Regions from separate parts of the Aquisalimonas sp. 2447 genome, predicted to be linked through region 1. Evidence: riboswitches for the same ligand, from Rfam matches in the RefSeq annotation. Region 1 holds a riboswitch; each other region holds the start of a gene.
The links. Region 1 has a riboswitch for cobalamin ahead of KU884_RS13600 (hypothetical protein). Riboswitches for the same ligand answer to the same signal wherever they lie in the genome.
Positions count from the first base shown of each region.

Region 2: linked by a shared signal. The riboswitch ahead of KU884_RS18525 (cobalt-precorrin-5B (C(1))-methyltransferase) and the one ahead of KU884_RS13600 (hypothetical protein) in region 1 are both predicted to bind cobalamin.
Region 3: linked by a shared signal. The riboswitch ahead of KU884_RS00740 (TonB-dependent siderophore receptor) and the one ahead of KU884_RS13600 (hypothetical protein) in region 1 are both predicted to bind cobalamin.
Region 4: linked by a shared signal. The riboswitch ahead of KU884_RS00565 (TonB-dependent receptor domain-containing protein) and the one ahead of KU884_RS13600 (hypothetical protein) in region 1 are both predicted to bind cobalamin.

Region 1 is NZ_CP050695.1:2,858,694-2,865,804, reverse strand. It holds gene KU884_RS13605 (alpha/beta hydrolase) at 1-1,079, shown strand, start outside; gene KU884_RS13600 (hypothetical protein) at 1,169-1,600, opposite strand; cobalamin riboswitch at 1,688-1,832, opposite strand; gene KU884_RS13595 (hypothetical protein) at 1,902-2,408, shown strand; gene KU884_RS19135 (hypothetical protein) at 2,460-2,594, shown strand; gene KU884_RS13590 (hypothetical protein) at 2,591-2,956, shown strand; gene KU884_RS13585 (FxsA family protein) at 3,054-3,515, shown strand; gene KU884_RS13580 (hypothetical protein) at 3,585-4,271, opposite strand; gene KU884_RS13575 (phasin family protein) at 4,513-4,878, shown strand; gene KU884_RS13570 (DUF6164 family protein) at 4,945-5,313, opposite strand; gene KU884_RS13565 (alpha/beta fold hydrolase) at 5,418-6,380, shown strand; gene KU884_RS13560 (GGDEF domain-containing protein) at 6,466-7,111, shown strand, end outside.
Region 2 is NZ_CP050695.1:3,904,951-3,912,061, forward strand. It holds gene cobG (precorrin-3B synthase) at 1-570, opposite strand, end outside; gene KU884_RS18515 (ABC transporter permease) at 567-1,304, opposite strand; gene KU884_RS18520 (ABC transporter ATP-binding protein) at 1,337-2,269, opposite strand; gene KU884_RS18525 (cobalt-precorrin-5B (C(1))-methyltransferase) at 2,266-3,366, opposite strand; cobalamin riboswitch at 3,507-3,739, opposite strand; gene ubiG (bifunctional 2-polyprenyl-6-hydroxyphenol methylase/3-demethylubiquinol 3-O-methyltransferase UbiG) at 3,846-4,619, shown strand; gene KU884_RS18535 (hypothetical protein) at 4,676-4,942, opposite strand; gene KU884_RS18540 (NAD(P)/FAD-dependent oxidoreductase) at 4,975-6,249, shown strand; gene KU884_RS18545 (sulfite exporter TauE/SafE family protein) at 6,543-7,111, opposite strand, start outside.
Region 3 is NZ_CP050695.1:168,672-175,782, forward strand. It holds gene KU884_RS00725 (PAS domain S-box protein) at 1-1,227, opposite strand, end outside; gene KU884_RS00730 (CDP-6-deoxy-delta-3,4-glucoseen reductase) at 1,345-2,409, opposite strand; gene ubiD (4-hydroxy-3-polyprenylbenzoate decarboxylase) at 2,586-4,055, opposite strand; cobalamin riboswitch at 4,186-4,420, shown strand; gene KU884_RS00740 (TonB-dependent siderophore receptor) at 4,603-6,738, shown strand; gene KU884_RS00745 (PepSY-associated TM helix domain-containing protein) at 6,738-7,111, shown strand, end outside.
Region 4 is NZ_CP050695.1:122,937-130,047, reverse strand. It holds gene KU884_RS00570 (cobaltochelatase subunit CobN) at 1-1,803, opposite strand, end outside; gene KU884_RS00565 (TonB-dependent receptor domain-containing protein) at 1,803-3,596, opposite strand; cobalamin riboswitch at 3,725-3,967, opposite strand; gene cobD (threonine-phosphate decarboxylase CobD) at 4,030-5,037, opposite strand; gene cbiB (adenosylcobinamide-phosphate synthase CbiB) at 5,010-5,942, opposite strand; gene cobT (nicotinate-nucleotide--dimethylbenzimidazole phosphoribosyltransferase) at 6,062-7,111, shown strand, end outside; gene KU884_RS00545 (histidine phosphatase family protein) at 7,104-7,111, shown strand, end outside.

The DNA.
Region 1 (7,111 bases):
AGCCCGCAACGGCGCGGGTGCACCCGGAGCCTGTGCTGATTGTCCCGGCGTGGATCATGAAGTACTACATTCTCGATCTCAGCCCGGAGAATTCCCTGGTACGTTACCTGGTGGGGCAAGGTTATACGGTGTTCGCCATCTCCTGGAAGAATCCGGATCAGGGTGACCGTGACCTGTCACTGGACGACTACCGTCGCTCCGGGGTCATGGCCGCGCTGGAGGCGATCAATGCCATCGTCCCGGAAAAGCCGGTGCACGGTGTCGGCTATTGCCTCGGTGGGACGCTGCTGATGATCGCAGCCGCCGCCATGGCGCGGAAAAAGGATGAGCGCCTCGCCAGCCTGACCCTTTTCGCCGCCCAGGCGGATTTCTCCGAACCCGGCGAGCTGGGCCTGTTCATCGACGACAGCCAGGTCACGTTCCTCGACGACATCATGTGGGAGACCGGCTATCTGGATGGTCGGCGCATGGCCGGCGCGTTCCAGCTTCTGCGCTCACAGGATCTGATCTGGTCCACCTCCGTGCGGCAGTACCTCCAGGGCGAGCGCTACGCCATGAACGACTTGATGGCCTGGAACGCCGATGCCACCCGGCTGCCTTACCGCATGCACAGCGAGTACCTGCAGCGGCTGTATCTGGACAATGAATTTGCCGATGGCGTCTTCGCAGTGGATGACGACGCGGTGCACCTCTCCGACGTCAAGGTGCCGTTCTTCGTGGTGGGCACCGAGAAGGACCACGTGGCGCCGTGGCCATCGGTCTACAAGATCAATCGCATGGCCCGCAGTCCGGTGACCTTCCTGCTCACCAACGGCGGGCACAACGCCGGCATCGTCAGCCCGCCGGATCATCCGCGCCGCCGTTACCGCGTGCATACCCACCAGCCCGACGAGCTGATGCTCCAGACCGACGACTTCATGGAGCAGACGCCGGTCCAGGAGGGCTCCTGGTGGCCCGAGTGGCTGTCGTGGTTGCAGGCACGCTCGGGCAACAAGGTGAAGCCGCCGGAGATGGGTGCGGCCGCGGCGGGGTACGCGCCCCTGTATCCAGCCCCCGGCAAGTACGTGCACCAGAAGTGATCCCGGAGCGCAGGCTCCGGGGCAGCGATCTGGCCTCTGCCCGCTGAGGTGGGCTCCCGGGGGCTACAGAGCCAGAGGCTGTCAGCCGTTCAGCGTCTCGCCGCTGATCGGATTGCACCGCGCCTTGCGCTGGGCAGGCCCAGAAGCTGGTCCAGCGGCAGGGCGTCGGGCACTTCCAGCGAGCCGTCGCCATTCAGCAAAGTGCCGGCCCGGTGACTGACCAGCCACTGCCGCGCCCACTCAGGTGCCTTGCGGCGGGCTTCCATTTCCCTGAGCACCTGTAGCAGGTCCTCGGCGGTATCCGGATCCAGCCATTCCGGCGCCGGTGTGGTCGTAGTGCCGTGCAGGTGCTCGAGTTCCGGGCCGACGAATCCGCTCCAGCGTACAGGTTCCATGTGCACGCCCAGGCCTGCCAGTAGCCGACGCAAGGCCGGCGTCAGACGGCCGCGCAGCACCAGGGTTTCCAGTGGTGCTCCGGGCGGCCGCGTAGTGTGGGCAGTATGCAGGCTCGCAGTATTCATGGGCTTCTCCCGTGATCATCCGTGGGTGAGAAGCCGTCGCGGGGTTGGCGGGTGGTGGGTGCACCAGTACCGCGGAACCTTGGCGCGAGGCTCCCGTGACGTCTTCGGCGGTGATCGGGCTCGGCGAGTACATTCGCCATACCGTTGCGCGACAGCCCCGGATTCTCACCGGTGTTCCCCGCTGGACTCAGCATGTTGAGTCTCTGTGAAGACGAAACCCAAGATATAGGGTGGATTGGGTCGGTGCAACCCCGCCGGCGAGTTGTTACACTTTGAGGCCTTTTGACGACGGGGCGGATCAATGACGGCCACCGCGCAGGAATGGAACTGGCTTGATTTTGACGCGGAGCGTGTGCGCGCGCTGCTGGCCCATGCGAGCCAGTGCAGCCAGCATGAACCGACGGCGGATCAGATGCTGGAGGCACGCTTTCGTCACCCCGAAGCGCCGAAACCGCCCCGGGGCGAACTGCCGCCGCGCGAGCATCTGGCGCTGGACGCAGTCCCCGCGGGCCTGCAGGTGTGTATCGGCGACGGCCTGTGCCTGGTCAGTAACGGGATTGGTGGAGAAGCGCCAGCACCCGTGTTCGCGCCAGGGTGCGATCCCCGCCAGGATGGCGACTGGCGGGCGACCGTCGAAGCGGCGGCCGGGGTGGAGCAGCAGGTGCTGTTCCTGCCGGCCGATGCCGTGGATGAGGTGCTGGCCGAGGCGGGCGACCGGGTCTGGCTTGGGCTGCGTCGCGATGAGGAACGCTTCGGCGTGGAAGAGTACGGCCTGTCCCCCACGGCCAATGCGCCCAACGACGGGTGACGGCTATCCGGTGCCCGCCGCCGGGCGTCCCATCCTCAATACTGGAGCGAGGTGCATGATGCCCGGATCGATCACGTCGGCTATGGCGAGGGTGTATCGATGACGTTGACGTTGCCGGAGCGAGTGATCGACGATCTGCACTCATTCTGTGCCGACAGCGGCATTACCGTGGACCCTGAGGAATGAACGAGTCGGAACGCAAGAACCTGGAGCATGAACTCAACGCCACACTGGGCCGGGCGTGTGAAGCGGCCCGCGGGGAAATCCCCGGGTTCCAGTGGGTGACCCACGTCATGGAGTATGGCGAAGTCACCACGAACATCCATGTGGTCTGGGTGTTCGACAGTAATCGCCACCTTGCCGAGGCGTTGCGGGCGGGGCACGAGGCATACCTGAATCATCTCACCGAGGAGGCGCTGGAGGCGGCCGGCGTAACGGTAAGCGACATCCGCCAGCATGTGGACTTTGACAGTGAGGAGGAGTGCGCGCGGGCCCACGGCGGCGACTGGAAGCTGCGCCTGACCTCCGAGCCGGAGCACGTCCACTGACGCAGGAAACGACCCCCGGGGGTTGCAATCGGCCGTCGTCGTCGCCATTCCGCTCTCAGTGTTGCCTTCACTTGCCCAGAACGCGCCGAGGTGTGCCGTGCCCGTACTGCTGCTACTGCTGCTACTGCTGATCGTTGTTCCTCTGGTCGAGCTGTTCATCCTGATCGAGGTCGGTCAGGTCATTGGCGCGCTGGCTACCATTGGCCTGTGTGTGTTGACTGCCGTCATCGGGGGCGCCCTGCTGCGCCATCAGGGCCTGCAGACACTGCAGCGAGCACGCATCAACCTCGACCGGGGTGCCGTTCCGGCGGTGGAGATGCTCGAGGGGCTTGCTCTCGGGGTGGGCGGCGTCATGTTGCTGACTCCCGGGTTCGCGACGGACGTGATCGGGTTCGCCTGTCTGATTCCGGCAACGCGGCGGCTGATAATCCATGCACTGATGCGTCGCGTGCATGTCCAGTACGGGCCGGTGCAGGGGCAGACGTCCGATCGGCCGGCACAGGGTCGCGAGGCGATCGAGGGCGAATACCGGCGTGGTGATCCGCCGGAACAGCGTTGATACGCTGTGGGGAACACGCATTATTCAGCAGTGTCACACATAGCGGCAGTCCGTTTATCAGGCGGCCTTTCAGTGCCGTAGGCAATCCAGGAGTACGTTATGAGGACAGGATTGAAGACAGCCTGCGCGATGCTTGCCTTCGCGTTCCCGGTGGCGTTGATCGCCCTGGACGGGCCCGGGGCCGGCGGCGCGGCGCCGGGTACGGGGTCGGCCGCAGATCGTGCCACCGGCGCGGGGCAGGGTCAGCCGGGCATGGGTGGCCCGCAACAGCCGGGCGCCGGCCAGCCCGGCGGCGGCGAAATCGATCAGGGCCCCCCGGTTCGGGAGCGCATTCGCCAGCAACAGCAGGCAGGTGAAGACCCGCACCAGTCCCGTTCCGGCCTGGGTGTCGAGGGTGGCGGTGCCGATGCCCGTGCCGGCGTCGGTCAGCCCGGTGGAACCCAGGGGCAGCAACCTGCCGCGCCAGGGCAGGACGGCGCCCCGGGACAGCAAGGGCAGGCTCCGGGGCAACAGGGACAGGCTCCCGGTCAGCAAGGCCAGACACCGGGTCAACAGGGTGCGGCCCCTGGCCAGCAGCGCGAGGCCCCGGGTCAGCAGGGTCAGGCTCCGGGTCAGCAGGGTCAGGCTCCGGGTCAACAGGCGGCGACTCCCGGGCAGTCCGGAGCAGCGCCAGCTCAGCAGGGTCAGCAACCGGGAGCCCAGCAGCAGGCGCCTGGCGCGGGCGAACAGCCCGGGCAGATCGGTGAGCAGCAGCAAAGCCCCGGTGCCGGCGACACTGCTCCGGGGGGTAGCCCCGGCATGCAGTGACAGCGTTGCAGGGCGTGTCCCTCTTTTCCTTGAAGGCCGGTCCAGGACCGGCCTTTTTCGTTTCGGGACACTAGGACCGCCTCTACGACCGGATTCCTGGATGTTGCGCTGCCGCAATTGCTTTGCTATATTGCATCGCAACAAAGGCAGAGGGCCTTTGCAGATCCAACGAATCCAGAGGAGGTTGATCATGAGCAATGAAACCGTGACCCAGATGCAGAAGCAGTTCGACAGCACCTTCGGCGCCCCGGCGCGCACCTACGCCAGCATGGTGCTGGATCATGTCGAGCAGCTCGCGAACCTGCAGTTCGAGGCCGCCAAGGCCTACGCCGAGACCGGCGTGCAGCAGGCCCGCGCTGCCCTGGACGTGAAGGATCCGTCCGACGTCCGCGCCTATGTCGAGAACCAGCAGAAAGTTGCCAAGGATCTGGGCGAGCGTATGAAGGGCGACGCCGAGAAGGTGGTTTCCCTGAACCAGGCCTTCGCGCAGAACGCACAGAAGGTTGCCCAGGAAAGTGCCCAGAACGTCTCCAAGGCCGCCGGGCAGAGCAAGTAAGCCCGGATTCCGGTTACGAAAAAACGCCACCTTCGGGTGGCGTTTTTTTTGTGTAAAGGGACACTACTAGTCGCCGATCAGCCCCAGGAAGGGGGTGATGGAAAAATACAGTATCAGGCCGACGATCCCCATGTAGAGCAGATACCGGAGTGGGTCGCGACGGAAGAGCGAGACAAACGTTTCCTGGTTTCCCGCCCGGCGCTGTTCCTCGTATTCCGCGCGTGCCTGCTGTCGGCGGCGCTGCTGGTAGTTGTCCAGCAATGAGCGCACACGTGGGTAATCGTCCACCTCACGCAGCCAGATCGCACCCATGCTGAGCCCCCAGCGGTTGGGTGGCGTTTCGTAGTAGTCCACTGCATGCTGGCGTAACAGGTCCCTCACCTCTTCGGCTTCATCCTCGGGAACCCCGCGCAGATTCATTAACAGTTTTGCCATGGTGCTCTCCGTATCGCGCCACCATGATACCCACCAACAGACAGGGTGAGGAACGTGCAGCCGTCCATCCTTGGGTGGCGGAGACAATTGCAGGGAGGAAAAGAATGCTGACGGTGCTGTTGGTGGTTGTTCTGAGCGTCCTTGTATCCGGTGGGGCGTATGCCTGGTTACTGTTGCGCACCGGCCCGGGCCCGGAGCAGGAAGCGTTCGACGGCGAACTCTACAGGGTCGGGCCCAGTTGTGTGTACTACCGGCGCGGTGACGGTGCAGGGGAAACCGTGATTGCCGTGCACGGCTTTCTGGAGAGCCCGGCCTACTTCACCGAACTGTATCGCGAGGATTCTGCGGCACTGGTGCTCCTCGGCAACGGGGATTACCATCCGGCGTTGAGACCCCGGCAGGTCACTGAGCCTCCGTGGGCCCGATTCCCCGAGGCAGGCGTCGGCACCATCGAGCATGATGCCGAGGTGCTGATCCAGGTGATGGAGCATCTGGTGACCACCCCGGCTGTCCTCCTTCACGGGCATTCCCGGGGCGGGGCCGTGGTGCTCGAGGCGGCGGCACGCCGGCCGGATCTGTTCGGATTTGCCCGGGCCATCCTCGAGGCACCGGTGCTGCCGCAGGCCCGTCAGCCGAGGCCGGCTCCTGCGGTCGTGATCGGGGCGTTACCTCTGCTGCTACCCTTGTGGCGCCGTCGGCCCATCAATCGGTTCAACAGGCGGGTGTGGGGGAGTCTGGACGACGCGCGCAAGCGCAGGGTGATCACCGCCCTGCCGTGGAATGTCCGGCGGGCGCTGACGGTGCGGCGTAACCTGCTGAACATCGCAGACTGGGTCGAGTCGCGACAGGCCAATGTATTCCAGGGGCTTGGCTCGGCATCCATACTCGTCCCCGGGCGTGACCGGGTGCTCGATCCCCGCAGCATGCAGGCAAGCGCCGCCGAAGGCGGGCCGCATGTCGAGGTGGTGCGGCTGTCGGAAGTGAGCCACTTCGTCACGCTGGACGCGCCGGACGCCGTTCGGCGTGTCCGTGAGGGTGGCAAGCCGCACGACGACGCTGAGACCTGACAATGTTCCTGAAAGGTTAGCAAACTACCGTTTGGCTTGTGCCCGGGAGTGTGCGCTCTTCCGGAATGGTTCTCTGGAGGGTTGATTGGACAGCGCTGAACACTCCGCTGGTAACGAACACCCCAGTTCAATCTCCCGGTGGCGCGGTGAATTCCTCAGTGCCGTGCTGGAAGCCCGGTATCGGCATCATGTCCAGGGTGAAACAGCCCGCCAGATGCGTTCGTCGCTGCTGGTGGCGGCGGGCCTGTTCCTGGCCTTCAGTGTTTCCGACTATGCGCTGCTCGGCATTGGTGACGCCTTCTTCGCGTTGCTGGCCCTGCGCGCCGTGGTGGTGGCCGCCGCGCTGACACTGGCCGGAGCACTGGTACGCTGGCCGAGCCTGGTCAACAGTCCGCTCGCCGTGAATGCGGTGGTGTTCATCGGTGTGACGGGAATCATCCTGATTGTTCCGCTGCGCCCCGAGACGGTGAACACACAGATCCCGGCGGTGATGGTGGCCACCATCGCTGTCTACCTGTATTTCCCCAACCGGGTTCCCTGGATGGTTGCCATGAACGGTTACCTGGGGATCGGTTTCCTGTTGGCCGTCGCCTGGCTGGCACCTGTACCGGCAGGTGTACTGGTGACGCTGTCGCTGCTGCTGCTCTTCGTCAACACCGTGGGTTTGATGACTGCCATGCGGCTGAGTGTGTTGCGGCGGTCGCAGTACGCGTCCCTGCTGGAAGAGCGGC
Region 2 (7,111 bases), 1.0 Mb from region 1:
TCGGGCATCCGCCGCACGCCCTGCCAGGCCAACGCGCCAGGCAACCCCCTGCGCCACCGGCACGGCGTCCAGGCGCACGTCGGCGTAGACATCCGGGACACCCAGGGTGCCGCCGCCATCGACCACGATTCCGGTCTTGGGCGGCAGACCGCGCAGTCGCGGATGGTCGGCCACTGCATCCGCCACGGCCCGGGCCACGGGGGCGCCATCGGCCACCGCCGTTGGGTCCAGATCGGTGACCGGGGCGGCGAGGACATTGCGCACCGCCTCGCGCTCCGGGTCCGCATCCGCCACGCCGGCACGGATCAAGGCGGTCTGGGCGTCGGTCAGGGTTGTCCGGGTGACGCCCCGAAGCTGCAGGTTGCCGCGGGAGGTCAGTTCCAGCCGGCCATTGCCGTGGCGCTCTGCCGCCGCGGCAAGGGCTTCGGCCTGTTCGAGGGTCAGCCCGCCGACGGGATGGCGCACCCGCAGCAGCAACCCGTCGCCGCTGGTCATGGGTGCCGCCACGCCGGGGCAGGCACCCCGCACCTGCGGCTGTTGCGGCGTGTCATGACTCCGTGTCCGCGTCATGGCTTCACCCGTGTCCCGCGCGCCACCAGCGCCCAGGCCACGGCCCCGGTGATCACCGTGGCCAGGCCCAGCATGGTGAACGTGGTCGTCCAGGGCAGTGCCCCGCTACCCAGCAGCCCATGGCGGAAACCGTCGATGAGGTAGTACATGGGGTTGGCCAGGGACAGGCTCTGCCACGGCTCGGCCAGGCGCTCCACCGGGTAGAACAGACCGCCCAGGTAGATCAGCGGCGTGAGCACGAAGGTGGCCACCACCGAGGTGTGATCGAAGGTGCGGGCGAAGATGCCGTTGATCAGCCCGGCGAACGCGAACAGCAGGGCGGCCAGCAACGCCAGGCCCAGCGTGGCACCCGGGTGATGCAGCTGCAGCCCGGTGAGCGGCAGGGCCAGGGCGGCCACCAGCAGCCCCACCAGCAGCCCACGCAGCACACCGCCGGTGACGAAGCCGGCAACGATGAGCCAGGCGGGCATGGGCGCCACCAGCAGCTCCTCGATATGGCGCTGCAGCTTGGCGCCGAAGAAGGACAGGGTGACATTGTTGTAGGCGTTGGTGACCACCGCCAGCATGACCAGCCCGGGCATGAGGAACTCGGTGTAGCCGACACCGCCCATGGTGCCGATCTCCCGGCCCACCAGCTCCCCCAGCACCACCAGGAACAGCATCGCCGTCACCACCGAGGGCAGCAGGGTCTGCACCCAGGTGCGCAGGAAACGCCGCAGCTGCTTGACCACCATGCCCCGGTAGCCGAACCAGTACCCGGCCGCACTCATGACGCCCCCTGCGTGCCGCCGCGGACCCGCTCCAGGAAGAGCTGCTCCAGGCGATTGGTCTTGTTGCGAAGGCTCGCCACCGCCAGTCCCTGGGCGCTGAGCTCGGCGAAGAGACCGTTGAGGGGTTGGCCCCGGGGCACGTCCACCTCCAGGGTGCGCGGGTCCACCTGCCGCACCGTGATACCGCCAAGATCCGGCGGGCGCGGGTGATCGGCGGCGAGGTCCAGCACCAGGGTGTCGTGATCCAGGCCCTGGAGCAGTTCCGCGGGCGTGCCGCGCGCGGCGATGCGCCCGCCGTCGATGAACGCCAGGTCATCGCAGAGCTGCTCCGCTTCTTCCAGGTAGTGGGTGGTAAGCAGCACGGTGGTGCCGGCGGCGTTGAGCCCGCGCAGCAGCTCCCACAGGGTGTGGCGCGCCTCCACGTCGACGCCGGCGGTGGGCTCGTCCAGCAGCAGCAGACGGGGTTCGTGGACCAGCGCCCGGGCGATCATCAGCCGCCGCTTGAAGCCGCCAGAGAGCCCCCAGGCGGTCTGCCGCGCCCGGTCCGCCAGCCCCAGGAGCTCCAGCACCGCCTGGGTGCGCTGCCGGGCGCGGCGGGGGGAGAGGCCGTAGTAGGCCGCCTGGCTGGCGACGATCTCGCCCACGGGCTCGAAACTATTGAAGTTCACCTCCTGGGGCACCAGCCCGATTCGTCGCCGGGCGGCGACCGGCTCCCGCGCCAGGTCGTGGCCGAACACCCGGATGCGACCCCGCTCCAGGCGCACCAGCGAACTCAGCAGCCCGATCAGCGTGGTCTTGCCGGCGCCGTTGGGGCCCAGCAGGCCGAAGAACGCGCCCGCCCGCACTTGGAGATCCACGCCATCGAGCCCGACGCGGCCGCTGGCGTAGCGCTTGGCGAGCCCTTCCATGTGCAGTGCCGGTGTGCTCATGTGACTCCCTGTTCCGCCGTGCCCACCAGGCGCCCACCGCGGTCCACGGCGCACACGTCCAGGGCGATGTCGTCGGGCAGACGGCGGCGTGCCTGATCGAAGGCGCGGGCGCAGATGCGGTCCCCCAGCGGGATGCCCGTCTCCCGGCACAGCGCCAGGGCCTCGATGCTGGTATTGCAGGCGCGCATGCGTGCCTGCAGCTCGGCGGCTGCCCCCAGGGCCCCGGCCTCGTCGGCGAGGCCGTCCAGGTCGATACTGCACTTGCGGCTGTGGGTGTCCGCGTGGCCGGCGGCGAATTTGCTCAACTTGCCGAAACCGCCGGCCAGGGTGACCCGGGACAGGGGGTGGTGGCGGATGTACTTGAGCACGCCGCCGATGAGATCGCCCATCTCGATCAGGGCCATGTCGTCCAGGCCGTAGCGCTCCCGCGCCAGCGCTTCACTGGAGCCGCCGGTGCAGCACGCCACGTGTTCAATGCCGTTGGCGCGGGCCACGTCCACGGACTGGTGGATGGAGGCGATGTAGGCGGCGCAGGAGAACGGCCGGACGATGCCGGTGGTGCCCAGGATCGACAGCCCGCCCTGGATACCGAGCCGGCCGTTCATGGTGCGCTGGGCAATCCTTTCACCGTCGTCCACGCCCACTGTTACGTCGAAACCGCCGGCGTAGTCGGCACCGGTTGCGCACTCCAGCAGGTGATCGGTGATCATCCGGCGCGGCACCGGATTGATGGCCGGCTCGCCCACGGGCACCGGCAGACCGGAGCGGGTGACCGTGCCCACGCCGTCGCCGGCGTGAAAGACCACGCCCACCGCGGCGCGCAGGCGCACATGCGCCCAGACCCGGGCGCCGTGGGTGGCATCGGGATCGTCGCCGCCGTCCTTGATCACACCGGCCAGGGCGCCATCGGCAATGGCGGTGGCATCGTTGAGCGTGAGCTCCACCGTCTGGCCGCGCGGCAGCACCACTCCCGTGGCCGCTCCGGCGGCTTGACCCAGCGCCAGGCGCGCCGCGGCCACCGCGGCGGCGGTGGCGCACACGCCGGTACTCAGACCGGTGCGCAGGGCACCGGCCGACTCCCGGCTCTCCGGGCGCATGGTGGCGCTGGTCGTGGTTGCGTGATGATTGTCCGTCACCGGCACGTTCCTGGTCAGGGGAACCGGGGCAGGCAAGGGGGAATCAGGTGTCAACGGCTTCGGCAGGTCCGGCGCGCTTGACCCGGTTCCACCGCACCCCGCGGTTCCAGGCTCCTGCAGGCCGGTCTCCGGGCTCGTGGATGGGGGCGCGTTGCACTCCCGGCGGACTGCCTTCCCGGCGCGCCGTGGGGCGCAGCCAGTGGCGTCGATCATCCGCCCTGTCCACCTACCGTTGCGGGGGCAGCGCCGGACTTGCGATGGAGATCGCGCACCGGCTTCCCGATTCTCCTCGCAACCGGTCTGGCTGCGAGACACCTGCGGAACACGGCACCTTAGGTGAGGGGGGCGGGAGGGTCAAGTTGGCGACCTGCAGGGAATTATTTCTTATTTGTACAATCCATATACAATAATGCTGACGCCGATGACAGAGCGATACGACCATGACAGCCAACGCTGACGCCGACCGATTCGATGCCACCGTCGATCCCGCCGAGGTGGAACGCTACCGCGCGCTGGCGGACATGTGGTGGCAGCGTGACGGCAAGCTGTGGCCGCTACACGTACTGAACGAGCTGCGGACCGGTTACATCCGCGACCAGCTGGCAGCACTGCACGGCCGGGACCCCGCGGACCCGGAGCCCCTGCGCGGCCTGCGCATGCTGGATATCGGTTGCGGCGGCGGTCTGCTGAGCGAGGCCATGGCACGGCTGGGCGCCGACGTCCACGGCGTGGACGTGGTGGACAGCAACACCCAGGTGGCGCGACTGCATGCCGCCGAACAGGGGCTCGCCATCGACTACGAAACCACCACCGCGGAAGCACTCACCGAGCGCGGCGCCCGCTACGACGTCGTGCTGAACATGGAGGTGGTGGAACACGTGGCCGATCTTCCGGCCTTCATGGCGGCGGTGAACCGACTGGTGGCTCCCGGCGGCCACACGTTCGTGGCCACCATCAACCGCAACCCGGTGTCGTACGTGGTGGCCATCCTGGGGGCGGAGTACATCTTCCGGCTACTGCCCAAGGGCACGCACCAGTGGTCGCGCTTTCCCACCCCGGAGGAAATCGACACGCTGCTGCAGCGGGACGGCATCCGCGTCATTCGCCGTACTGGCGTGAAGGTCAATCCGCTCACCCGCCGCATGTGGCTGTCACCCTCGCTGAGCGTGAACTACATGCTGCTGGCGGAGCGGGGGAGACACGCCCGCGCCTGAAGAAACACCAAGCCAGGCGCGTCAGTGCATAGAGGGCGATGACAACGATCCGTTGCCTAGTGGGCGGACTCGCCGGGCTCCAGGGCGGGCTCGACCTCGATGATGCGCGCGGAACGGCTTTCCACGTCCACGTCGATGCGGTACTCGCCGGGTTGCAGCACATCCGTGGACAGCGCTTCTTCCACCACCTCGCGCTCCTCATCGGTGAGCGCGCCGCCATGCTCGTTTACAAGCTCCACTGCGTTATCCTCGGCGCCAGCAACAGCGAAGGTCAGCAGCGTGAAGCCGGCCGTGAATACTGCGCGCAACAGGAATCTCGTCATGCAAGTTCTCCACATCGGACGCCGCCCATCCCATGGCTGATAGCGACGTCATCATCGTTGGCGCCGGCGCGGCGGGCATTGCCGCGGCCCGACATCTGCAACGTCAGGGTCTCCACTGCCGGATCATCGAGGCCGGCGACCGCATCGGCGGGCGAGCGTGGAGTGATGGTACCAGCCTCGGTGTGCCCTTCGACCGGGGGTGTGCCTGGTTTCACTGCGGCGGCCGCAACCCCCTGGTGCCCCTGGCCGACATCCACGAAATCACCTACGGCGGCAATCCCTGGAACGCCTATCATCTCCAGAGCGGGCTCCTGGACGCCATGGAGTCCAGGCGACTGCGGGAGAGGGTTGCGGCGGACGTGGAATCACTCTGCGCTGCCGGGCGCGCTGGGCGGGATCCGTCCGCCGCCGACATGCTCGACCCCGAAGCCCCGCACCGCGCGGTGCGGGATTACCTGATCTCCGCCATCAACGGCGTCGCCCTCGAAGACTATGCCTGTGCCGAAGCCGCCGCCGATGATGACACTGGCGAGAACTGGATCGTCCATCAGGGGATCGGCACCCTCATGACACGCCTCGCCAACGGCCTTGACGTGGTGACCGGCTGCCCGGTGCGGTGGGTGGACACCACGGAGCCGGAGGTCCGCGTGGGAACCGATGACGGCACCTTCAGCGCCGGCGCTGTCCTGGTCACCGTGTCCACCGGCGTGCTCGCCGCAGGGGCCATCGAATTCCGGCCGTTGCTGCCCGAACGCAAGCGCCAGGCGGTGGCCGCCCTGCCCATGGGCATCGCCGAGAAGATCGCCCTGCGCTTTGTCAGCAACCCGTTCCCGTACCCGCCGAACACCTATCTGATCGTCCATGCCCCGGGCGACGAGCACGCGTTCGGGCTGCACCTTTGCCCCGCCGGCCATCCCGTCGCCGTGGGCTACGCAGGCGGACCACTGGCCGAGTGGCTGAACAGGCAGACCGACGCAGCGGCGATGGAGTTCGCCCTGGAACGGCTCGCGCGCGCGTTTGGCAACGACCTGCGGGACAAGGTCATCGCCCACACCCGAACCCGCTGGGCCGATAACCCACTGACCCGGGGCAGTTACTCCGCCGCCCGCCCCGGCGGCGGCCACGCCAGCCGCCGTGTGCTGGCCGAGCCGGTGGGAGAGCGTCTGTTCTTCGCCGGCGAAGCCACCGATCCCACGGACTTCGCCACCGTTCACGGCGCCTGGCAGTCGGGGATACGGGCAGCCCGGGAAGTGGTCCGGCAATGGGGGAAGGAAGCGGAAGATGGAAGGCTGGCGCAGGGCGACTGACTCGCAGAGTCCATCTTGATGCACCGGCGAGGATATGCCGGCCCAGCCGTAGCCAGCCCAACCGTAGGGCGGACTTTCAGGTCCGCCGATGGCGTTCGGGTAAACCACCATGGCGTGTATGCCCGGTAACGGCGGACCTGAAGGTCCGCCCTACGTTGCTTCCGGGCCGGGCCACTGGCTCGTAGGGTGCATCTTGATGCACCGCAATCACCCCGCATCCAGCCACCTTGGTTGGCCGGTCTCCAGAAGGTTCATCAAGATGCACCCTTCGTTTCCGGATCGCACGGGAAAGGTCAGTCGATCAGCGCGGTCACCATCGCCGCCACCGCCGCCACCGCCGAGACGCCCAGCAACGCCGGGCGCAACCAGTCGCGATCCAGCCAGGCCGCCAGCCGGCCGGAAAGCCAGAAACCGACAGCGACACCCGGCAGCAGGCTCAGGCCCATGAGCAGCTCCGGCACGCCGAACCGCCCGAACGCCGCCAGCGTGCCGATAATGATCACGCCCCCTGGCACGAATACCGCAGACAGGGTCCCGCGCAGCCGGGCACCGTGATAGTGCTGGAAGGCCAGCGCCAGCGGGGGGCCGCCGATGGACGTGGTGGTCGCCATGAGCCCGGCCAGACCGCTGGCCATGAATACATGATGCTGCCGCGGGCGACCGATCCGGCCCACGGCGCTAAGGGCGACGCCCAGCAACACCAGGGCGCCGAAGACCAGACCGAGCAGATCCTGGGCAATCACGGCCAGCACGGCGATACCGGCCAATGCGCCCGGCACCTGCCCGACCACCGCCCAGCCGGCATCGGGAAAATGCACGGCGCGCCAGTCACGCAGCAGGATCATCATGGGCAGGCACATCC
Region 3 (7,111 bases), 1.3 Mb from region 1:
GGATAGCCGGTATCCGGTGCCATCGGCCGCGCTGGCCAGGAACGTCAGCTCGGCGTTGTCCTCCGGGTTGTCCGTGTCGGCCGGCTCGCCGGGCGGGGACTCGTGGTGTACCACGCTGGCCAGGGAGCGGCCGATAAGTTCGTCCGGCGTGAGTCCCAGCACCTGTGTTACGCCCGGCGATGCGTTCAGAATCATCCGCGACTCTGAAAGGCGCAGCACGGCGTCACCGCTCGCCCCTTCCAGCAGGTCCAGGCAGTGTTCCGTGGTGGTGCGCGCAACGGTTTCCCGGTCCAGCGTTTCCCGGGTGGCCGCGTAATCCCGGTGTAGCAGTTGCAATTGCTGCCGGGTCTGGTCGAGATCGCCTGTCAGGGCGCCGGTGGTCGAGCGCTGGCGGCGAACCAGCCATCCGGCCATGCCCGTTAGCACCAGTCCGCCCAGCAGCGGCCAGGCCGCGGTCGCACTGAGCCAGGTGGGTCGGTCGGCCGGTGTCAGGTACGCCGTCCAGCGTTGCGACGCGATGACGAACTCCCGCTGCGCGTGGAGTTGCTCTCGCAACGCGGACGCATCGGTGTGTTCGGCAACTCCGGCATTGTCCCCGGGGCCGTACAGCAGGAGGTTTTCGCGATCGCCCTTGAAGATGTGCATGGTCAGTTCGCGGTCGTCGCGGGCGATGCTTGCCAGCCGGTCCAGCCGCAGGCCCAGAGCAATGACGCCGTCGGCTGCCCCGCCGGCGGAGACCGGAAGGAACGCCATGAAGCCCGGCGTGGCGTCGCCGTTAACCTGGAATACCACGGTGTCGCGATTGCCCGTCAGCTTGCCGGACTCCAGAGCGCGGTCCAGCGCCTGTCGTGACGCCCGGGTACCGTCATTGCCGGTCTCCAGCAGGCGACTGGCGACGGCCTGTCCGCCGGTCGTGGACAACAGCGGCGTGACGCGGAACTGGTCACTGTCAGTGACCGGCTCCAGCCAGGCGAGGAACTCCAGGCTACTGTCGCTGGCCGGTTCCCGGGTGCTCGGTGGCTCTTCGACGTCGATCCTGGCGCCGGCGCGGATCATCAGGGCAAGATTCTGCGCCCGCTCCACGTCCCGTGCGATGGTGTCGTCGAGAGCGTCGAGTGTCCGCTCTGCGGCGGCATGGAATGCGTTGACGTCCTTCTGGTGGGCCTGGTGAGCGGTGATTCCGGTGACCAGGGCGGTCACCAGCAGACCGCACGCCAGCACCGCCACGGTCGGTGTCGTGGGGGGAGGTCGGCGTCCTGCGGGGGCGTCCGGGCCCGTGTGGCTTCCACGCATGTTTGTCCGTCCCATGGAATGTTTGTCCACTCTGCCCCTGGCCGGGGGCGTTTAATCGGTTGCGGCGTCGTCCTGTGCCCCTGCTGTCAGGTCCGGCCTGGAGTCGGCGGCGAACTCGAAGGCATCCAGATACAGATGGTCCGGGTCGACCCCGTGGCGGTGAAAATCCCGCTGGGCTGCGGCGATCATTGCCGGCGGCCCACTCATATAGACCGCATGGCCGCCAAGATCCGGGTAGTCATGCAGCAGCATGTTATGCACCAGGCCGATTCTGCCCTCCCAGTCATCGTCAGTCCGCGGCTCCGACAGGCAGGGCGTGTACGTGAGCCAGGAGCAGCGCTCCGCCAGGGTGCGCAGTTCCTTGTCCAGGTACAGATCCTGGCGTTGGCGAACGCCCCAGTAGAGATGTGCCTCGCGATTGTTATCAATATGGACTAGATGGTCCAACATGCTCTTCAGCGGTGCAATCCCTGTGCTGCCCGCCATCATCAGAATGGGGCGTTCGTCATCCTCGCGCAGGTAGAACTGCCCGTAGGGCCCCTCCATGCGCAGCAACGCCTTCTTCTCCATGTTGAAAAAGACCTGCTCGCTGAACTCGCCGCCCTCAATATGGCGGACGTGCAACTCCAGCAGCTCATCGTCATGGGGTGCATTGGCCAGGGAGAAACTGCGCCGCCGGCCGTCCCGGAGCAGGATGTCGATGTACTGGCCCGGCAGGAAGGCCAGCCGCTCGGCCTCCGGCAGCTTCAGCTGCAGGCGCATGACGTCGCGGGACAAGCGTTCCATGCCCGCGACGCGGCAGCGTGTCCGCCGGGGTGCCAGATCGCCCGCATCCCGCACTTCACGCACCTCGATCACCAGGTCACTGGTGGGGCGGGCCTGGCAGAACAACGCCTGGCCCACGGCCACCGCCGTCTCGTCCAGGCAGTCGGGCGGCTCGCCGCCGGGGTAGTCGATCTCGCCCTCGACCACCTTGCCCATGCAGGTCAGGCAGGTGCCGTTGCGGCAGCTGTAAGGGATGATCAGCCCGTGCCTGAGCGCGGCGTCCAGGACGGATTCTTCCCCGGTGACAGGGAACTGGTGACCGCTGGGCTCAATGGTGACCTGGTAGCTCATGTCCGTGACCCGTGGTGCGTGCGACTGACACCGGCGCGCCCCGCAGGGGCCTCGCCCATTGTGACGTAACGCCCCGTTCACTGGAACGCCGCAACGCCAATGCCCTTACATAGCGGACCACCCGGAAACCGACCCGGTTCCCGAAGGTCCGCGGTCAACGACCACCTGGCGCCTGCTCAGGTGTCGATGCCCAGCTCGTCCCAGCGCGCATCGACCCGCTGCTTGATCTCCGGGTCCATGGTGATGGGCCGCCCCCATTCGCGGTTGGTCTCGCCCTTCCACTTGTTGGTGGCGTCGAAGCCGATCTTCGAGCCGAGCCCCGAGACCGGCGAGGCGAAGTCCAGGGAGTCGATGGGCGAGTTGTCCACGAAGGTGCTGTCGCGCTGCGGGTCCATGCGGGTGGTCATGGCCCAGATCACGTCGTTCCAGTCCCGGGCGTTGACGTCGTCGTCGGTGACAATGACGAACTTGGTGTACATGAACTGCCGCAGGAACGACCACACCCCCAGCATCACCCGCTTGGCGTGGCCCGGGTACTGCTTCTTCATGGTCACCACCGCCATGCGGTAGGAACAGCCCTCCGGCGGCAGGTAGAAGTCGGTGATCTCCGGGAACTGCTTCTGCAGTATGGGCACGAACACCTCGTTCAGGGCCACCCCGAGAACGGCGGGCTCGTCCGGCGGCCGGCCGGTGTAAGTGCTGTGATACACCGGATTGCTGCGGTGGGTGATGCGGTCGATGGTGAACACCGGGAAGCGGTCCACCTCGTTGTAGTAGCCGGTGTGGTCGCCGAACGGCCCCTCGTCGGCCCAGTCGTCCGGGTAAATGTGGCCCTCCAGCACGATCTCCGCCGAGGCCGGTACCTGCAGGTCGGAGCCCAGGCATTTGCCGAGCTCCGTCTTGCTGCCCCGCAACAGCCCGGCGAAGGCGTACTCGGAGAGCGTGTCCGGCACCGGCGTGACGGCGCCCAGGATGGTGGCCGGGTCCGCGCCCAGGGCCACGGCCACCGGGAAGGGCTCGCCGGGGTGTTCCTGCTGCCACTCCTGGAAGTCCAGGGCGCCGCCGCGGTGGCCCAGCCAGCGCATGATCACCCGGTTGCGGCCGATCACCTGCTGGCGGTAGATGCCCAGGTTCTGCCGCTCCTTGTGCGGGCCGCGGGTGACCACCAGCGCCCAGGTGATCAGCGGCCCGGCGTCGCCGGGCCAGCAGGTCCAGATGGGCAGGCGTGAGAGATCCACGTTCTCGCCCTCGACCACGTGCTCCTGGCACTCCGGGCGGCGCACCGTCTTCGGCCCCATGTTCAGTACCTGCTTGAAGATGGGCAGTTGTTTCCAGGCATCCTTCATGCCCTTGGGTGGGTCCGGCTCCTTGAGGAAGGCGAGCAGCTTGCCGATCTCCCGCAGCGCCTCGGTATCCTCGGCGCCCATGCCCAGGGCCACGCGGTAGGGGGTGCCGAACAGGTTGCCCAGCACCGGCGTGCGCGAGCCCACAGGGTTCTCGAACAGCAGCGCCGGGCCGCTCTTGCGCAGGGTCCGGTCGCAGATCTCGGTCATCTCCAGGTAGGGATCCACCGATGCGGAAACGCGCTTGAGCTCGCCGTCGCGCTCCAGCCGATCCATGAAGTCGCGCAAATCCCGATACTTCATCTCGCCCATGCTGGCGCCTCTCTCGTTGCAGAACCAACGTGTGTGACCGACCCGACCCGTGATCATCGCATGCCGCCGTCCCTTTTCGCAGGTTTCTGGATCGCTTGATTCGGCATCTCGCACCCGGTAGGTTCACCGCTTGCTCTCGGGTGCCTTCAGGCCGTTCCGGCCGGAAAGGTGAAACGGGAACCCGGTGAGGCAGGAGCCAATAGCTGCTGCCGAGTCCGGGACTGCCCCCGCAACGGTGAGCGTGTTGCAGCGGACCATCCCCGCCACTGTGGCTGATGCCACGGGAAGGCGGTCCGCTCGGGTGTCTTGACGCCCGCACGCGAGTCCGGAGACCGGCCCGATGAGCCGTCCCGCATTCATGCGGGACATCTCCTGGTGGTGCGAGGGGCACTGCTGGCGAGGACGCCGCGACTCGGTGCCTGTCGGCCATGCCGTGCAGTCCGTTCCGCCTGTCCACCACGCCCGGACAGGTCGCCTCCTCGTTCCCTGGTCCCTCGCCCGCAGGAGCTTTGATAACCAAGGGACAGGAGCAACCAGGATGAACACGGAGCGTGCGCGCAACGCGAATCCACGACGGTCCTCCGGGGACGTGCTGACAGCCGCCAGCCTGGTGCTGGCATTGTCGCTGACCGGTATCGCCGCCGCCGGTGATCACACCACACTCCGGGTGCTGGAGGTGGAAGGTGCCGGAGCCACGGACGAACTGGGTCTCGACCAGCCGGCAAGCACCGCCAGCCGCCTGGGTCTGCCGCTGGAGGATCTCCCCGCCAGCGCCACGGTGATCGACGCAGACACCCAGCGCGCCCGCGGCGTGCGGAACACGCGCGAGGCAGTCGAAGCGGCCGGCGGATTCACCGGCGGCGAGCCACCGGGGGCACCGGCCTCCTTTTCCAGTCGCGGGTTCACCGGCAACGACATCACCATCCTCTACGACGGCGTCCGGGTGGCGGTGCCAAGCATGTTCGCAAGGCCGGGCAGCAACTGGCTCTACGATCGTGTGGAAGTGCTGCGCGGCCCGGCCTCGGTGCTCCACGGCGAGGGCGCGGTGGCGGGTGCCATCAATTTCGTGCCGCGCCGGCCCGATCCGGAGCAAAGCTCCGGGGACCTGCTGCTCGGCGCTGGCTCATTCGGTGAAACGCGGGTTGCCGCCGGCGCCGGCGGGCCCACGGAGGTGGACGGCCTCTCCTACCGGGTTGATGCCAGCCGCCTGACGCGCGACGGCGAGATCGACCGCAGCGGCGCCCGGTACGAGAGCCTCGGGGGATCGCTCCGCTTCGATGCCTCCGAGCGGCTGCGGTTCACCCTCTCCGGGGAGGTCCAGCGTGATGACATCGAGCCCTATTTCGGCACCCCGGTAATCGACGGCGGCATCGACGAGCGGACCGTCGGCAACAACTACAATGTAGCCGATGCCGAGATGGACATGGAGGGCTACTGGCTGCGCTTCGACACCGACTTCGCCGCCACGGATCGCCTGCAGGTGCGCAACCGGGTCTACGCCCACACCGGCGAGCGCAACTGGAAAAACGTCGAGGCCTACAACTACGACCCCGACGAGGACGTGATCCGCCGCAGCGTGCCCATCCAGATCACCCATGACCAGACGCTGTTCGGCAACCGCCTGGAGGCGATCCACGACCACACCCTGCTCGGACTGCCCCACCGGGTGAGCGTGGGCCTGGATGTCAGTCGCAACCGATTCGAGCACAGCAATAATTCACCCTATCAAGGGGAGGATACGGTCGATGTGGACAACCCGGATCCCGGGCTTTACTTCTCGGATACCCCGTTTGAGCCGGGTGTACGAACCACCAACCACCGCTATGCGGTATTCGGCGAGAACCGCCTGCGGCTCGGCGGCGGCCTGAGTCTTGTCGGTGGCCTTCGTCACGAACTCATCCGCCTGGACGGCGAGGATCTGCGGGAGGACGAGCGCACCACCGAACGGTACCGTCCGACCACCGGCCGCATCGGAGCCGTGTGGGAACTCCCCGCCGGGGTCACCACCTACGCCCAGTACGCCACCGGCGCCAAGCCCACCGGCAGCACCGTGACCTTCTCGCCCGGGAGCGAGGGCGACCGCCTGGAGCGCTCCCGCGGAGTCGAGCTGGGGTTGCGGCAGCGCGCGTGGGATGATCGGCTGCAGTGGACCATCGCCGTGTACGACATCGCCAAGCGCAACCTCAGCGTGCGTGACCCGGACGACCGGGACCTGGAACGCCAGATCGGCCGCCAGGAGTCCCGGGGTGTGGAACTGGAGGTCGCCGTCCGCCCGTGGCGGGACTGGCGGTTCCAGGCGGACGGCACGCTACTGAACGCCGAGTTCGCCGACTACGCCACCGAGGACGACCGCTACGACGGCAACACCCCGCCCAACGTGCCGGAGCGCCTGGCGAACCTGCGCGCCGAATGGTTCGCCACCGATCGGCTCACGCTGGAAGCCAACACCCGCTACGTGGGCCCACGCCAGGGCAATGATGCCAATACCGTCGATGTGCCCTCGTACACACTGTTCGGCGCCGCCGCCACGTGGCAGTTCCGCTCGGCGGAAGTGACCCTGCGCGGGCGCAACCTCACCGACGAGCAGCACGTGAGCTGGAGCTCGTTCGGCGGCAGCCAGTGGCTGCTGGGCGAGTCCCGCAGCGTCGACCTCACCCTGAGCACGCACTTCTGATGTCGGTGAAGCGGCACATCTACCTCTGGCACCGCTACCTGGGCATCGCCCTGTGCCTGCTCATCGCCATGTGGTTCGCCTCGGGCATCGTGCTCATGTACGTGGGCTACCCGTCGCTGGACGACGAGGCCCGCCTGGCCGGGCTGCCCCCACTGGAGGCCGATATGGAGCTGGTGTCTCCCGGCGCGGTGGTTGAGCGCTACGGCGACGTGGACGCCCTGCGCCTCAACGCCGCACCCGGTCGGCCCGCGTATCACGTTCGGCAAGGCGGTGAATGGCACAGCGTCGATGCCGCCACCGGCGCGCCCCTGACGCTGGAAGACATGGACGTCCAGGCCGCCGCACGCCGCCACGCCGGCGCCGAGGTGGCCGC
Region 4 (7,111 bases), 1.2 Mb from region 1:
GGGCGCATCGCCCCAGCCGGACAACCCGGGAATGCCGGTGCGGATCAGGGCATCGCGCAACTTGGTCACGTCCTCGGTATCGCCGCCCTGATCAAGCAGGGCCTGCCATTGCTGCTCGTACTGCCGCAGCAGGTCCAGCGCCCGCTGCTGGGAAGCGTGCTCATGGTTGCGAAGCATGTGCCGCAGATCCCCGACACTGCGCTCCAGCAGGCTCTCGGCCAGGGCCCGGTGTTCCTGATCCTTGGCGTCCATGAGCCGGGCGTGGAGGTAGCCCACCGGGCCATGCTCCAGTTCCGCCTGGACGGCCTCGGGCAGGGTGTCGAAGTAGGCTCGATACTCCTCCCGGGACAGGGACGGCACCCGGCCGAGCAGATCGTCCAGGCCGGCGCGGTTGTCCGGCAGATTGATGCCGCGGTCCTGGATCTTGTCGTGCAGGGCCTCGGCACTCTCGGGCAGCTCGCCGGTGTCGTAGCCCGCCGCCTGCAGCTGCTGGAGCATCTCGAACAGGGATTCCGGGACATCGAGCTTGTCGGCGCCCACGTTGTGGCGGCCCGGCGGGTGGTTGTAGTAGACCAGAGCCACGCGCTTGTCGGCGTTGTCGGTGGTCTGCAGCGCGCTCCAGCGCTGCAGCCGGTGCGCCAGGGCGGTGACACGCTCGTCCACCGGGCGGGTCAGGCTCAGCTCCAGGCCGGTGCGCTCGTCCACTTCCGTGGGCCGGGAGACGGCCAGCACCATGGGCTGGCTGATGCCCTGCAGCTCCGGCATGGCCAGTTGGTAGTGCACCGAATCCCAGGGGATGCCGTCTTCGGACAGCAGCCACTCCGGTTCGGTGAGACCGCTCAGGCGGATGCCCTTGATCACGGGCACGTCCAGTTCGGTGAGTGCGGCGGTGGCGTCGCGACGGCCCTCGCCGCCGCCCACGGTGAAGTACTGCAGGCTCACGACCCCCGCCAGATCCGCCGGCGCTGCCCGCTCGGCCAGGGTTTCCACCGCCTCGACACTGGCACCGCCCCAGCGGGCCAGTACGGCGAAACACTGGATGCCACGCTCTTCCAGCGCGGCGCAGGCGGCATCCAGCAGGTCCCGATCACCGGGACGGTCGCCGTAGTCGGTATCCAGCAGGGCAACGGCGGGGCCGTCGTCCAGCTCCATGGCGTCCGCATCCGGGCTGGCGGTGCCGTGGCGGTAGTAGCGGATGGTGTCACGCGGCCGGGGCTCCGGGACGTCCATGGACTCTCCCGCCTCCGCCAGCAGCCAGCGGAACAGGCCGTCGATGTGTTCCGGACTGCGGCCCTGGTAGAAGGCACGCCCCGTCAGCCAGTCGGCCTGGTCCGCGAAGCGCTCCTGCCGTTGGGCCAGGTGTTCGCGGGCATCCTCGCCGGGGTCCGGGTTGAGGGTAAGCTCGGTGAGATCGTCATCGGAGAGCCCGTCCAGCACCCGTTCGCCGCCCAGCCGCGAGAGCCGGGTGATCCGACGGTCACTGTTGATGGCCAGAATCGGCGTCTCGCCCGCCGGCGGCTGCTGCCGCATCAGCCGCTCCAGCCGCCCCACCTGGTCGCCGAACACCGCCGCCAGGAGCACCGCGTCGGCGTCCTGCCACAGGGCCGCAACTTCGCTGTCGGACTTGCCGGCAAGCTGCTCCGGCGTGCGCAGCACCACCTCGTGGTCCGGATGGGCATCCAGGAACTCGTGCGCCCCGGCCGCCATTTCGGCGGCGGAGCGCTCGGAGACGATGCCAACCACCGTCGCCGCGGAGGCGAAGGCGGGCATCAACAACAGGCAGAATGCCATCAGGCGCAACATCAACGATTCCCGTAACGGACGCTCAGGAAGGCGCTGCGGCCGGCGTTCTTGTAATCAAACTCGTCGGAACTGTTTCGCGCCGTGACGTAATCCTTGTCCAGCACATTATCGACGGTCAGCCGCGCCGACCAGTTACGGGCGAATTTCCAGCCGGCGCGCAGGTTCACCAAGCCGAAACCCGAAAGACGTTCTTCGTTCTCAGCGGCGTTGTACCTGTCACCCTGTACCAGGCCGGTGACCCCCAGTGATACCGCGCCCATTTGCCGGTCGACGTCTAGGCGCGCGCTCTGCCTCGCCCGCCGGGCGAGGCGATTGCCGGTCTCCCGGTCCCGCGGGTCCATAAGGGTCGCGGCAGCATTGATTTCTACGCTTCCTAGCCGGCGGCCGGCGGCCACCTCTAAACCCTGAATCCTGGCCCGAGCCACGTTCTGCGGGGAAAACGTGGCTGCATCGAACTGGATCAGATCATCCACATGGGTTTCGAAGAGGGCGACGTCCCAGTAGCCCGTCCGGTACTGGCCTCGAAAACCGAGTTCGGCGGTCTGGGAACGTTCCGGAGACAGATCGGGATTGCCGAAGCCGGGGAAATAAAGATCATTGAACGTCGGCGCCCGAAACGCAGTGCCGTAACTCAAGCGTACGCGGTGGGCGTTGTCCAGCCGGACGCCAATGGCGGCGGCGCCGGTTGCCCGATCACCGAACGCCTCATTGTCGTCCCAGCGAAGGCTCAACTGAAGATCGGCATCGTCCAGCACGAAAACGGTTTGGCCGAATACCGCTCGATTATCACGCCCGTCTTCGTCGTAGTCGGTGGATCCGTCCACTTCATCGCGTACGAACTCCGCACCAAAAACCACGTCGTGCGGCCCGGCCGCATGGTGGTTCTCTATGCGCGCGGTACGCGTGCGCGTGTCAAATACAGAGTCGTCGTCCACCTGCTCTTCTTCGTCGCGAGCCTCACTGAACTGAACCGACGTCAGCCAGACTGGCGAAACCGGCACAGTGAGCTCCGTTCCGGCGGCCTGCTTGACGAAATCCGTTCTACCGCCATCGAAGGCCGTCCGCCCATGCGCCCGAAAACCCGTCAAACCGAGTTCGATACCACCGTCGAACCGGTGAGACAGGCGAGCCAAGCCAGAGGTGTTCCGGAAACCCCGATCATCGCCACCTTCGCGCACCTCGACACCGTCGGTATGGAAGTGATTCAACCCCAGGCTGTAAGCCGTGTTTCCGGCGCTGCCGGAGAAGCCTGCACCGTATTCGTGAGATCCGAACGAACCCGCACCGCCCTGAATCCAGGCGGTGTCACGGTCCCGGCCGTCGGGCGTGAACGCCTGTATGACACCCCCAGTCGCGTCCGCACCATAGAGACTCGCTCGCGGCCCTCTCACGACTTCGATCTGATCCACCAGTTGCGGCGGGATGAACTGCCATGGCGGATTGCCATTTGTCGCAGATCGGATGCGGATCCCGTCGATGAGTAGCACGGTGGACTCCGCGCCGGTGCCGCGCGTGTAGATGCTGGTGCCCTTGCCGAAGGAGCCCGTGGTCGAGATATCGATACCTGGTTGCCCGCGAAGCACATCCGACAATTCGCGCGGCTGCTGCTGATCCAGGGTCTCGCGGTCGATGACGGTCACGGAGCTGAGACTCTCATCCACCGTCTGGGTGGACAGTGTCGGCGTCACCACCAGTGGGTTGAGCTGGAGCGTGGGTTCGTCGTCGGCGGCTGTCGCCAACGGAATCAGACAGGCGGTCGCCAAAGCGGCCTGGCGGGTTGAAATCATACGCATTGTGGTCCCCTTCGCCGTGCCACCCGCACGGACTTGATCTGGTTTTGGATTGGTGGCGCGTGCGGCGGGTTTTCACAGGGCGGCGGGCGCGGAGGCGGGTCTGCCGGCCTGTGCGTCGCCCTCCGCAACGCGCGGCATACCCGGCAGGCCGGTCTACGGGCTGATGAGCGGGGTGAGGGTTCATCCCTGGGCGACCGCCTTCCCGTGCATCGTGCACAGTGGCTTTGTAGCCGCCTTTGACTCAAACACCGTTGCGGGGGCAGCGCCGGACTGGGGCCGCATGCCTGGGTGGCGGGCCGGTACCGGCTTCCCGTTTCATCCCGACGCCGCATTCGGAAACGGCGAGGGACACCTGCTGGGAGACAGGCAAGCTAGCAAGGGGGTGGTGTCGAGTCAAATGCAGGGCCGTTTTTGCGGTGCATCAAGATGCACCCTACGAGGTGGTAGCGTGGCAGGTTCGTGCCAGCGTTTGGTCCAGGCGCTCCAGAGTGGCGGAGTCCGGAGGCAGACCGAAGCGCAGTGCAGACGGCTGCTCAAACAGCCGCACGAGAATGCCCTGCTGGGCCAGTTCGTGGTGGATGGTCGCCGCCTGCGGATGCGGGCAGTAGCGGAACAGCGGGGTGCCTCCGGCAGGGGGCAGTCCATGGCGCCCGAGCGTTGTGTCCAGCGCGCTGGCGGCGTCGGCCAGCCATTGGCGTGCCTGGGTCTGCCAGACGGTGTCGGCCAGGGACCGGGCCATGAGCCAGCGGGTGGGATGGCTGACCGCCCAGGGGCCCAGCACTTGGTCGAGGGCCTGGCAGACGGACTGCGGTGCGAGCAGCAGGCCGCCGCGCAGTCCCGCAAGGCCGAAGAACTTGCCCAGGGAGCGCAGCACCAGGAGTCCGTCACGGTCGGCCCAGGGGGCAAGGCTGATCCCGGGGGTCGGATCGACAAACGCCTCGTCCACCACCAGCCACCCCCCGCGGGCGGCGAGGGTCGCATGCCAGGCCAGCAGTCGGTCCACGGGAACTGCCAGCCCGGTGGGATTGTTGGGATGGATCCACACCAGCGCATCCAGTTCGGCGATCTGCCCGTCCACAGCATCGTGGGCGACGGGAACCACCGTATGCCCCGCCTGTTGCCACCACCAGGCATGCTCCGCATAACCCGGCTGCGGCACGCCAACCCGGCAGGCGGGCCGCAGCCGCGGCAGGCCCTGAATGGCGGCCTGACTACCGGCGACGGGCAGGCAGCCGGCATGCGGCGGTGCGCCGGCCCAGCGGCGGGCAACGGCGTCGAGGCCGTCGTCCGCCTCCGGCAGCCGCTGCCAGACTTCGGTCGGTACCGCGGGCACAGGCCAGGGACGCGGATTGATGCCCGTGGACAGGTCCAGCCAGTCGCCCACCGGGATGTCGTAGTCCCGGGCGGCGCGATTCAACCGCCCGCCGTGGTCAGGGCCCATAGGCCGCCTCCAACAGCAATCAGTACAAGCCACAGCATGACGGCGCGGCGGACCAGGCGAATGGCAGCGGCGATGGCGTCGGCGGCGGGCGCCGGACCGGTGCCGAGTCGTGGCCGCTTTTTCCACCCCCCGTGATAGGGCGCATCGCCCCCCAGGGTCACGCCGAGGGCGCCGGCGCCGGCAGCCATCACCGGGCCGGCGTTGGGGCTGTCCCACGCCGCCGCCTGGCTGCGCCAGCAACGCCACGCGGAGGCTGTCTGCCCCACCAGCGCGTAACTCAGCGCGGTCAGGCGAGCGGGGATCCAGTTCAGAACGTCATCCAGACGGGCGACAAACCAGCCGAAACGATGATACCGCGCCGTGCGGTAACCCCACATGGCGTCCAGGGTATTCACCAGCCGGTGCAGGATCACCCCGGGCACCCCCGCCACGATGAACCAGAACAGACTGGCGAACACAGCGTCGGCGCCATTTTCCAGCACCGACTCCACGGTGGCGACGGCGACGCCGCTGTCCTCCAGTTGCCCGGTATCGCGACTGACCAGGGCGCCCACCGCGGTGCGCGCCCCCGTCAGATCACCCGCTGAAAGGGGTGCTGCCACCGCCCGCGCATGTTCCGTGAGACTGCGCAGGCCCAGCGCCAGATAGAGCACCAGGGCCTCCAACAGCAGGACCAGTGGCAACGGGACGACCGCGATAACACCCCACGCCAGCGCCACTGGGGGCACGACCAGGACCAGCGCCGCCAGCACGCCACGCCCCGCGGCGGCCCGGCCCGGATGATTCAGGCACCGCTCCACGCCCCCGACCAGATTGCCGAACGCCACCAGCGGATGCCCTCGGCGGGGCTCTCCCAGCGCGGCGTCCAGCAACACGGCAGCAATACATACCAGGGCGATCAACATGGCAACGGCGGCACGCAAGTTCGCGAAAAGCCGGTAGTCTACGCTTGACCGGAACCTGCTTGACACCCACGAGGCCGCGACCGAACATCGGTCGCGCTTTTTTTAACGGGAATGCACCCATGAACGCAGGCCACCTTTGGGACACCCCCATCCCCGAACCGGATGAGTCGGCGTCCGACGCGGCCCGCCAACGACAGATGCGTCTGACCAAGCCCCCCGGCTCCCTGGGACGCCTGGAGGAGGCAGCGATCCGCCTGGCCGGACAACAGGCGTTGGCCACACCCTCGGTGGAGCGCGTCTATATCACCATATTCGCTGGTGATCACGGCGTCTGCGCCGAAGGCGTCTCCGCCTTTCCGCAGGCGGTAACCGGGCAGATGGTTCGCAACTTCGCTGCCGGCGGAGCCGCCATCAGCGTGCTCTCTCGCCAGCTCGACGCAAACATGGAAGTGGTGAACCTCGGCACAGCGGAGCCACTGCCGCCCCTGGAGGGCGTGCGCGATGCCACCATCATGGCAGGCACCCGCAACCTGACCCGGGAACCGGCCATGACGGCTGACGAGCGCGACGCCGCCCTGGCCGTGGGCGATGCAGCGGCCGCCAGGGCCGCGGAGGCGGGCGCGGAGCTGTTCATCGCCGGCGACATGGGTATCGGCAACACCACCAGTGCAGCCGCGGTGGCGTGCATGCTCCTCAACATGCCGCCCGGCGTACTGACTGGCCGGGGAACCGGCGTGGATGACGCCGGGCTGACCCGCAAGCGCGATGCGGTGGCCGCCGGGCTGGCGCGCCACGGCAACGATTGTTCGCCCCTGGCCGTGCTGGGCTCGCTGGGCGGCCTGGAGATCGCCGCCATCGCCGCAGCGATTCGCGGAGCCGCAGCGCGGCGGCTGCCGGTGCTCGTGGACGGGTTCATCGTCTCAGTGGCGGCACTGGTTGCGGTACAGCACAGCCCGGGGGTGGCGGCGTGGCTGCACTTCGCCCACCGCTCCCGGGAAGCCGGGCACGACACCATACTCCAGGCGCTGGAAAGCACGCCCTTGCTGGATCTGGGCATGCGGCTGGGCGAGGGCAGCGGGGCCGCCGTGGCGGTGCCACTGCTGCGGTCCGCCTGTGCAATCCAGCGGGATATGGCCACCTTCGAGGACGCAGGTGTCAGTGATGCCGAG